3 regions of the Mesorhizobium sp. C120A genome follow, and region 3 is predicted to be linked to each of the others. Evidence: riboswitches for the same ligand, from Rfam matches in the RefSeq annotation. Region 3 holds a riboswitch; each other region holds the start of a gene.

Region 1 (3,270 bases), 2.7 Mb from region 3:
ATAATTGTCGCTGCCGGCAAAGGCAGCGCTCGAAACAGCCAGAACGGCTGCGGTGGCAAGAACGATCTTCTTCATTTTAGTCTCCTGAATTTTTCTGATGCCGCCAGCTGCAGCGGATAAGCCCGCCACGTGCTGGAAACCGACTTTTAGCGGCCGAAAAGGTTACGGTCGGCACCGTGGGCAGGCGCCTGCTCGGCTGGAGCCGACTTCTCAACCGAAGCCGTATGGCCACTATCGGTCGACGTAATCGCAGGCTGGTTGGCGCCGTTCGAACCGTAGTTGTCGCTGCCGGCGAAAGCGCTGCCGGAGATGGCCAAAACGGCGGCGGCAGCAAGGATGATCTTTTTCATTTCAAATACTCCTGAATTTTTTGGGATCCCGAGAGCGACGGGTTAGCCGCCCTTCTTTGGTCGGGATCAGCGATTGCCGTAGAGGTCGCGGTCGGCGCCCTGAACGACAGGCTGCTTGTCAGCGTGCGCCGGCTTCTGAATGGAAGCCGTATACGAGCTGTCGACCGAGACGGCTGGCTGGTTCGCACCATTGGAACCGTAATTGTCGCTACCGGCGAAGGCGCTGCCGGTGATCGCCAAAACGGCTGCGGCAGTGAGGATGATCTTTTTCATTTTTAGTACTCCAGTTTGTCTGTCCGTCTAGCGGCGTGTCTTGGGAGGAATTCGCGTCGTTCGGACAGCCCCGATGTGGGAAAGCCATAGGCTGGTTTCCAATCACGAAGTTGTTCCGTGTGGACCACGCTCCTGCACCTTGAAATTGTACCAGGAAGTTCCTTCATGGCTGTTTATTGTATTGTTTTCAGTTTCTTATGTCGAACCGAGTGGTTCGCTCCGATGTCGGTTTCCGGGCCGTCGTTCACACCGTCCTGCACGCATTGTCAACAGAAACGAACCGTTCGGTTCGATTAGAGATTGCTAATAGTAACTTTTCGATACCGTTGAGCCCTTTTTGCCCCCGATCGAACTGGATCCGCAGCGATTCGAAACGGCGATGATGGCGTCGCAAGAAACGTCTCAGCTCTTTGACCGGCGGCGGGGAGCGTATGCCGCGCGTGTCGCGCCGCATGGATACGATGTCGCTTTCATGCCGACGTCGCGATCGCTGCCGTGATTAGATGATCGCATCTCAGGTGCCGCTTCGTGACGACGCAGCGGAGAATTGGGAAGCCGGTCAGAATCCGGCGCTGCCCCCGCAACGGTGGTGGAGTTGAAGTCGCAACGGGAGACCACTGGGCAAGAGCCTGGGAAGGTGTCGCGATGGTCCGCAAGGACAACTCCAGAGCCCGGAAACCAGCCCGAGATGCATAGACTCGACTGATCGCGGTGGGCGGTCAAGAGGTGGATAGTGCATGTCCGGCGCCGCGCCGGCCTGCGTCCGATCCTTCCTCCATCACCACCAAGTTCAGTCCTTAAACCACGAGGACAGAACTATGGATACGCGCAACGACATGCTGAGGCTCCTGAACGGCCGCAAGCAAGGCTTTTCGCTGGAACAGCCCTTCTACACCGACCCGGACTATTTCAAGCTCGACATGGAGCTTATCTGGTATCGCGACTGGCTGTTCATCGGCCATGATTGCGAACTGCCGAAGCCCGGCAGCTATATCACCGTGCAGATCGGCGATTATCCGGTGGTGCTGGTCCGCGACCAGAAGGGCAACATCAACGCCTTTCACAATTCCTGCCGCCATCGCGGCAGCCGTGTCTGCAACACTGAGAAGGGCATGGCGGCAAAGCTTGTCTGCCCCTATCACCAGTGGACCTACGAGCTTGACGGCCGGCTGCTGTTTGCCCGCCAGATGGCCGACGGTTTAGACAAGAGCCAGTTCGGCCTGAAGCCCGTCGCCTGCGAGAGCGTCGGCGGCTACATCTTCATCTGCCTGGCGAAAGAACCTGCCGACTTTGCGCCGATGCGCGCCATGATAGAGCCCTACCTCAAGCCGCACCGGCTGAATGAAGCCAAGGTCGCCTTCGAGAGCACCATCATCGAGAAGGGCAACTGGAAGCTGGTCTGGGAAAACAACCGCGAATGCTATCACTGCGCCGGCAATCATCCGGAGCTGTGCAAGACATTCCCCGAAGCGCCGACGGTGACCGGCGTGCAGGGCGCCGACAGCGATCCGGAGATGCTGGCGCACTGGGCGAAATGCGAGGCGGCGGGCCTGCCGAGCAAGTTCCGCACCGATCCGGCCGGGCAATACCGCGCCACCCGCGCGCCGCTGCTGCGCGATGCCGTCAGCTACACGATGTCGGGAAAGCGCGCGGTGACGAAGAACCTGTCCGACACTGTTGCCGCCGACCGCATCGGCACCTTGATGCACTACCACTATCCGACGACTTGGAACCACATACTGATCGACCATGCGGTCACCTTCCGGGTGCTGCCGATCAGCGCCACGCAAACCGCGGTGACGACCAAGTGGCTGGTGCACAAGGATGCGGTCGAGGGGGTCGACTACAACCTTGAGGAGCTCACCCATGTCTGGACCGAGACCAACGACCAGGACCGCCGCATCGTCGAGGAAAACGCCTTCGGCATCCTGTCTCCGGCCTATGAGCCCGGCCCCTATTCGGAGCTGCACGAGGGCGGCGTGATCCAGTTCGTCGAATGGTACGCGGCCTTCATCGGCCCGCGCCTTGCCGAAGGTGGCAGGCCGGCGCTGCGCAGCGTCGCGTGAGCTGGAGCAGGCGAAGAAGGACCGGAGGATGAATGCGATGACGGATCTTGGGCTCTATCGCCATCTCGACCAGATGGCGCCCTGGAACGATAGGCTGCAGGTGCTGGAAGTGATCGGCGTCAGCGACGAGGCGCCTGACGTCAAGACCTTCACCTTCCGCTCCGACAACCAGACCTGGTTCCGCTACAAGCCGGGCCAGTTCCTGACGCTGGAACTGCCGACACCGGAAGGGCCGCTGATGCGCACCTATACGCTGTCGTCGTCGCCATCGCGGCCGTTTTCGATCGCGGTGACGGTCAAGGCGCAGGCCGGCAGCATCGGCACGCGCTGGATGTTCGACCATCTGGTGCCCGGTTCGCATGTCAAGGCCTACGGACCGGCCGGCGACTTCTCGTTGCACAGCCACCCGGCGGCCAAATACCTGTTCATTTCCGCCGGCTCCGGCGTGACGCCGATGATGTCGATGCTGCGCTGGCTGAACGACTGCGCGCCATGGACCGATGTCGGTTTCGTCAACTGCGCGCGGCGTGCCGAAGAGATCATCTTCCGCAAGGAACTCGAACTGCTCGGCGGCCATATGC
Region 2 (3,270 bases), 3.2 Mb from region 3:
GCGGCAGGCTTCGGAGCGGGGTACGTCGTCTCGAACAAAGGACCAGTTGAGAATGGTCACTGGGCCTGTGAGCATTCCCTTCACGGGCTTTTCCGTAAGCGACTGGGCGAATTGCCACCAGCGCACCGTCATCGGATTGCGCCTCGATACGTCCCCGAAGATGATGGGGGGACGCACGTAGCGCGACCCATAGCTTTGCACCCAGGCATGCTGAGTGAAGGCGAAGCCGGACAGCTGCTCGCCGAAATGCTGTACCATATCGTTTCGTTCGAACTCACCGTGCACCAGCACGTCCAGCCCGATCTCTTCCTGCCAACGAATTGCTGACTCGATCTCCTTCTTCAGGAAAATCTCGTAGTCGACATAACTGAGCTGGCCCTTCGCATGAGCGGACCGCGCGCGGCGTACCTGCGGCGTCTGCGGGAAGGACCCGATTGTCGTCGTCGGGAACGGCGGCAGCCCGAGCGTGCCGGCCTGGACTCTGGAGCGCTCGCCAAAAGCGCTCTCTCGTCGTTTCATGCTATGGTCAATGCTGGCGATCCGCCCCTCAACAAGCGGGTCATGGATCTTCGTGGACGTCAAGCGAGTGGCGGCAGCCTCGGCAGAAGCTTTCAACGCGGCTGCCACCGCATCCCTGCCTTTGGAAAGGGCCCGGGCCAGCAAGACCAGCTCGTCGGTCTTCTGGGCCGCGAAGGCGAGCCACGACCTGATGTCGGCCTCGAGTTCCGTCTCCATGCGCAGGTCAATCGGCACATGCAGCATCGAGCAAGAAGGCGCAATTTCGACGCGGTCCAAGGGCCAGCCGGCGACGATCGGTTTGATGCGGTCGAGAATGGCGGGCAGGTTCGCACGCCAGACGTTGCGGCCATCGATCAAGCCGAGCGAGAGCACCAGATCCTTCGGAGCGAGCCGACCCACCGTTTCCAGCTGCTCGGGAGCGCGCACGAGATCAATATGCAGGCCGGCCAGGGGCAGAGAAACCGCGGTTTCGAGATTGTCTCCCAGCGACCCGAAATACGTAGCCAGCATGATCTTCAGCTCGGGCGCGGCTTTCGACAGCTGGCCATAGGCGAATTCGAACGCAGCTCGTTCGTTCGGGTTCAGATCGAGGACAAGCGCTGGCTCATCGATCTGCACCCAGTCGGCTCCCGACAGCTTCAGCCTCTGCAGGACTTGCTCGTAAACGGGCAGCAGCCGCGGTAGGAGCGCGATGGGACCGAACCCTTCGGCACGCGATTTCGCCAGCTTGAGGAAGGTGATAGGTCCAAGGATGACTGGGCGTGTGTGTATGCCGAGAGCTTTAGCCTCGAGGAAGTAATCGACCGGCTTCGATGACGAGAGGGCGAACGTCTGATCATCATCGAGTTCCGGCACAATGTAGTGGTAGTTGGTGTCAAACCACTTGGTCATTTCCATCGCGGTTACACCAGGTCCATGAGCCTCCTCCTGGTGACCAGCGTGTCCACAATCCTCCGTCTGACCCTGGTTGCCGCGCGCCATTGCGAAGTAGATGTCAAGTGGGACCTCGCCGCTATTCCAGCCGTACCGGGATGGAATGGCCCCGACCATGGCTGCGGTGTCGAGCACATGGTCGTAAAGCGAGAAGTCGTTCGACGGGATTTTCGACACGCCGCGATCGCGCTGCTCTTCCCAGCTAGCGGCTCGGAGCGCCTTCGACGTCGCAAGAAGGTCGCCAGCGGACGATGTTCCGGACCAGTAGCTTTCGAGGGCGAATTTCAGTTCTCGCCGACGACCGAAGCGCGGCACGCCGAGCGTTGCTACAGGAATTTGCTGAGAGACAGTCATGTCATACCCCGATGATTGGGGCGTCGGTGACAAGGAAGGCGCTAGCAGGCCGGCATCAACGCCGGGTTGCAGCGGCCACCGAGACACCCCGCCCGTGGACGTAATTCGCGTGGCAGGTCTCCTGGCTCGCGGGGTCATAGCCTCTACCCGTCTTCCTGAGGGTATTCGCCTCAGTGACGTGATTGGGGTTGGCTCGCCGCTAACAGTTGCGGGGGCAGCGCCGGCATCGCACCGGCTTCCCTCTTAGCTCCGCTGCGGCAGCGCCGCACGCGAGAACCACGACACGCAGACAATCACAGCAGTTCGCTCTTTTGTCAATGACGCATAACGAAATGTTTATGTCGTTATGTGATCGCGCTTTTACGCCTTTGTCTAGCATTGTGAAATATTCAGTCTGCTGCCCGCATTCGGCATCGTGGGACGTGATCGCAAGTCAAGTCCGACGGACGCCGCGAGTTCTCCGTTACCTCAGGAACCTTACTGGCCTTCCCCAAGCTGAGCTTCTGGAAAATGCTGGTGACGATCTGGATGACGGTGAATGCCGTCATGGCAAGCACGCCTTGCACCGCTCCTCCAGCGAGCTTCACGGCAGCAGCATGGGTCAGTTCTCCGAAGCGAATGGCTGTCGCTATCAGCGAGCTTTGACACAGTTCCGCCACTGCGGTCATCGCGTCAGTAGGGCGGCTGGTTAGTTGCCGGCGCATCTACAGCAACCCAGCCCCTTCCGCCTCGCGGCGCAAATTCTGCCTTGGCCTTGGGCCGATCTGCTGGATCACCAGGCCGGCCGCCAGCGAGCCAAGGTCGCCGCAGGTCTTGAGGTTGCGGCCCTGCGTGTAGCCATGCAGGAAACCGGCGGCGTAGAGGTCGCCGGCGCCGGTGGTGTCGACCAACTCCTTGATGGCGGTCGCCTCGATGACCACGGTCTCGTCGCCGCGCACGATCACCGAGCCTTTTTCGGAACGGGTGACGGCGGCAATCTTGCAGTCCTTGCGGATCTGAGCCAGCGCCTCGTCGAAGGATTTTGTCTGGTAGAGCGACTTGATCTCGTGGCTGTTGGCAAAGACGATGTCGACAGTGCCCGAGCGCATCAGCTCGAGGAACTCGTCCCGGTAGCGGTCGACGCAGAACGAATCCGACAACGTCATCGACACTTCGCGTCCGGCCTCGTGTGCGAGCTTCGCCGTCTGCCGGATCGCCTCCTTGGCGCGCGGCGGATCCCACAGATAGCCCTCGAAATAGGTAACCTTGGCGCCGGATGCCTTGTCGGCCTCGACATCCTCAGGGCCAAGCTCGACGCAGGCGCCGAGATAGGTGTTCATCGAGCGCTCGCCGTCGGGCGTGACGAAGATCATAGAGCGCGCCGTCGGCGGCTCGCCCTTGAGCGGCCTGGTGTCGAAGGCGACACCCTGTGCATGGATATCGTGCGCATAGATTTCGCCCAGCGCATCGTTGGAGACCTTGCCG
Region 3 (3,270 bases):
TTTCAGGCCAATGACGACAAGACGCGAGCGGCGGTCGTCCTCAGCCGCCCAGGCGCGGTCATAGTAATGATTGACGCGCGGGCCGACGGCCTGCAGCAAAAGCCGCATCGGCTTGCCGCCGACATCGACGAAGCCTTTTACACGCAACACGTTTTCCTGTTCGGCGGCGGTGGCGACGCGCTTGGCCAGGTCGTCGGGATTGGCGATCGAGGGGATGTCGACGATGAAGGTGTCGAAATCGTCATGCTCGTGATCGAAGGCGCCGTCATGGTGCGACTTGCGGTTCTCGATGTCGTCTTCGACGGCGAGACCGAGGCCAAGCAGCACCGACGGGTCGACCTTGCCATGCGCAGTCGGCACGATTTTTACCGCGCGAGCGGAATGCTCATTGATGATGGCGTTGGCGCGGGCCGAACCGGCTGAATCCATCAAATCGCTTTTCGACAGGATGATCAGGTCGGCGCAGGCGATCTGGTCCTCGAAGACTTCTTCGACCGGATCGTCGTGGTCGAGCGTTTCGTCCTGAGCGCGCTGTGCCTGCAACGCGTCCATGTCGTTGGCGACGCGGCCTTCGGCCAGCGCCGGGCCGTCGACCACGGCGATGACGCCATCGACGGTCACCCGGCTCTTCACGCTTGGCCACTGGAACGCCTGGACCAGCGGCTTGGGCAGAGCGAGGCCCGAGGTCTCGATCAGGATGTGGTCGACCCTCGGTGTCAGCGCGAGGATCTTGTCGAGGGCGGGCACGAAATCGTCGGCGACTGTACAGCAGATGCAGCCATTGGCGAGTTCGACGATGTTTTCCTCGGGGCAGGTGTCGATGCCGCAGCCTTTCAGGATTTCCCCGTCGATGCCGATGTCGCCGAACTCGTTGACGATGATGGCGATGCGCTTGCCGCCGGCATTTTCCAGGAGATGGCGGACCAGCGTCGTCTTGCCGGCGCCGAGGAAGCCTGTAACGACAGTGCAGGGAACACGGGAGAGGTTGGCGGCCGGGTTTGAAGCGTTCATCGTCAGTCCTTCAGCATGTCGAGGGGTGGGATGCGGGCAACGAGGCCGCGCTTGAGGCTATCGGGCCGGCCGCGCCACGGGATGAGGCCGTCGGCCGAAGTCGCGAAGAGCTTTGCGCCGGTAACGAGGTCGGCGCCGCTGGTTGCGGTCAGATCGCCGAAGACATAGCTCCAGCAGCCATCGCGCAGGATCGCGGCGCTGAGCCTGCGCTTGCAATTGCCGAGGCATTCGACGGTGCGGACGCGGATGTTGTCATCCGCTGCGGCGAGGCGCGTGTCGTCGGCCAGAAGTTCGCCGGCGCGAGGATGGGCGTCGGAACCGGTTTCATCGCGGCAGGAGGCGCAGACGATCACGGTCACGCCGGTCAACGCGTCGCCATCGGCGGACGAAACATCCGCTGTGCCAGCCGAAAAACTGCTGTTCTGGTCCAAAAACCGGGCTCCTTGCCCGGAAACCCGCCAGGCGATCGGATACTTTGTCTCAGACGGCAGGTCTCCTGGCTCGCGAGTCATTGCCTTGGTTAGCCGCCTTCCCGGTGTTACCCAGTGGCTTTCGGCCTTGGCTCTTCGCTTACAGTTGCGGGGACAGCCGCGGATTTGGGATTTTTTCGTCCCGCACCGCATTCCCTCTTGGCCCTTGCCGTTGCGGGCAGGGGACCGTCTGGAGCGGATTTAGGCTTTTGCAGGCAGCGGTGTCAACGCACGGCTACGACATGGCGATGTCGGCAGGGGCTGTCATGTCCCGGCTTCCGGCAGTGCCAGGATGACCTGTCGGATAGCTTGATAGCCATCGCTATAGTCCCAGTCATGACCGACAGCCAGATTCTGTCCCTCATGCCAAACCGCGTTGTCCAGAAGGACTTCGGCACTAATCAGCGTGCCCTTCAAGCCTGCCAGAAAGGTCCGGACAAAATGGCTTCCGGGGGGGTACCGAAGCTGTGAACAGCTTTTCCAGCTTGGCATAGAATGCTGGATAGCCTGGTGTCAGCGAGCATAGCTCGGTTGTGGCCTGGGAAATGACCGGGCCGCTATAGATTTTCCAGCGGGCATCTTTTCGCCAGATCTTCCAACTGGCGCTGCTTCGCTGCCAAAGCTCTATTTCGGCCTGCATGTTCTCGCAGACGTGATCGGCCAGTCCCTCAATGGCCACATGGAAAACACCACGGAGAAACTTTTCAAACGCCTGGTTCAGTTCCTGTTCGCGCGTGTCGCCGAAGCCAGCAAAGGATTCAATGACCGGCTGAACATCAAGCAGCGGAGAAAAAATGTAGATTTCCAGGACCAGCCGGTCAGAACTCGTCTCGAACACCTCAGCCTCAAACCGAAGCTGCTTCGATTGGAGCATGACGTCCCTATCTCTGCGGACTGCATCTATTCCATGCGCAATGAGGGCGCCATGGATCATGTCGAGCACTTTGTCCGATGCCATTGCACAACCTACGAGGCTTATTGAGGCGTCTATGACAGACGCTGCAAGGGTTGGCCATCTCTCTCGCTAGCCAATGCCGGCCCCAGATTGCCGGCCGGCGTCACTTCGATGCGCTCAAGGCCAAGCCAGCCCTGCATCTCCTTTAGTTCCTCGAAAAGCTGTGCGGTGGTCTCAGGCGGTGCGCCTGCTTCGGCATAGGCGGCGTGGACGCGTAAGACACTCGCAGGCCGGTCGGCCTTGAGGTCGACGCGGGCGACGATCTTGTCGCCGAGCAAGAAAGGCAGCACGTAATAGCCATATTGCCGCTTGTCGGCCGGGGTGTAGATCTCGATGCGGTAGCGGAAATCGAAGAGACGCTCGGTGCGCGCGCGCTCGAAGACCACCGGATCGAAGGGGGCCAGCAAGGCGCGGGCCTCGATCTTTCGCGGCAGGCGGGCGTCCCTATAGAGGTAAGCCGGCTTGTCCCAACCTTCGACGTTTACCGGCAGCAACTCGCCCATCTCGACCAGTTCCTCCAACCGGCCCTTCATGTCGGCCGGCGACAAGCGGAAATAATCGCGCAGGTCACCCGACGTCGCGATGCCGTGGGCGCGGGCAGAAATGCGCAGCAATTCGCGGTGCGCGTCCTCGGCGGCCGGCACCGGCAGATCGAGGATCGCCTGCGGCAGCACGCGCTCGGGCAGGTCATAGAAGCGTTCGAAGCCACGGCGGTGCGCCGTGGTGATGCGTCCGGCCCAGAAGAGCCATTCGAAGGCGTGCTTGGCGTGGCTCCAGCCCCACCAGCCGCCCGAACCTTTCTGGCCTTCCAGTGCCGAAGCGGCAATCGGGCCG

The links. A riboswitch is a leader RNA that binds a small molecule or an ion and turns the genes downstream of it on or off. The one in region 3 is predicted to bind cobalamin.
Region 1: another riboswitch for cobalamin. It lies ahead of NL532_RS01285 (aromatic ring-hydroxylating oxygenase subunit alpha); the one in region 3 lies ahead of NL532_RS14475 (DUF1636 family protein).
Region 2: another riboswitch for cobalamin. It lies ahead of metE (5-methyltetrahydropteroyltriglutamate--homocysteine S-methyltransferase); the one in region 3 lies ahead of NL532_RS14475 (DUF1636 family protein).

What each region holds. Positions count from the first base shown of each region.
Region 1 covers NZ_CP100476.1:270,643-273,912, reverse strand. Annotated here, with positions in the region: gene NL532_RS01300 (DUF680 domain-containing protein) at 1-75, opposite strand, end outside; gene NL532_RS01295 (DUF680 domain-containing protein) at 147-350, opposite strand; gene NL532_RS01290 (DUF680 domain-containing protein) at 417-623, opposite strand; cobalamin riboswitch at 1,123-1,324, shown strand; gene NL532_RS01285 (aromatic ring-hydroxylating oxygenase subunit alpha) at 1,442-2,689, shown strand; gene NL532_RS01280 (FAD-binding oxidoreductase) at 2,727-3,270, shown strand, end outside.
Region 2 covers NZ_CP100476.1:6,166,599-6,169,868, reverse strand. Annotated here, with positions in the region: gene metE (5-methyltetrahydropteroyltriglutamate--homocysteine S-methyltransferase) at 1-1,806, opposite strand, end outside; cobalamin riboswitch at 1,901-2,102, opposite strand; gene NL532_RS29960 (adenosine kinase) at 2,511-3,270, opposite strand, start outside.
Region 3 covers NZ_CP100476.1:2,993,062-2,996,331, forward strand. Annotated here, with positions in the region: gene cobW (cobalamin biosynthesis protein CobW) at 1-1,011, opposite strand, end outside; gene NL532_RS14475 (DUF1636 family protein) at 1,014-1,442, opposite strand; cobalamin riboswitch at 1,481-1,687, opposite strand; gene NL532_RS32205 (DUF6348 family protein) at 1,746-1,973, opposite strand; gene NL532_RS14480 (DUF6348 family protein) at 1,879-2,439, opposite strand; gene NL532_RS14485 (winged helix-turn-helix domain-containing protein) at 2,469-3,270, opposite strand, start outside.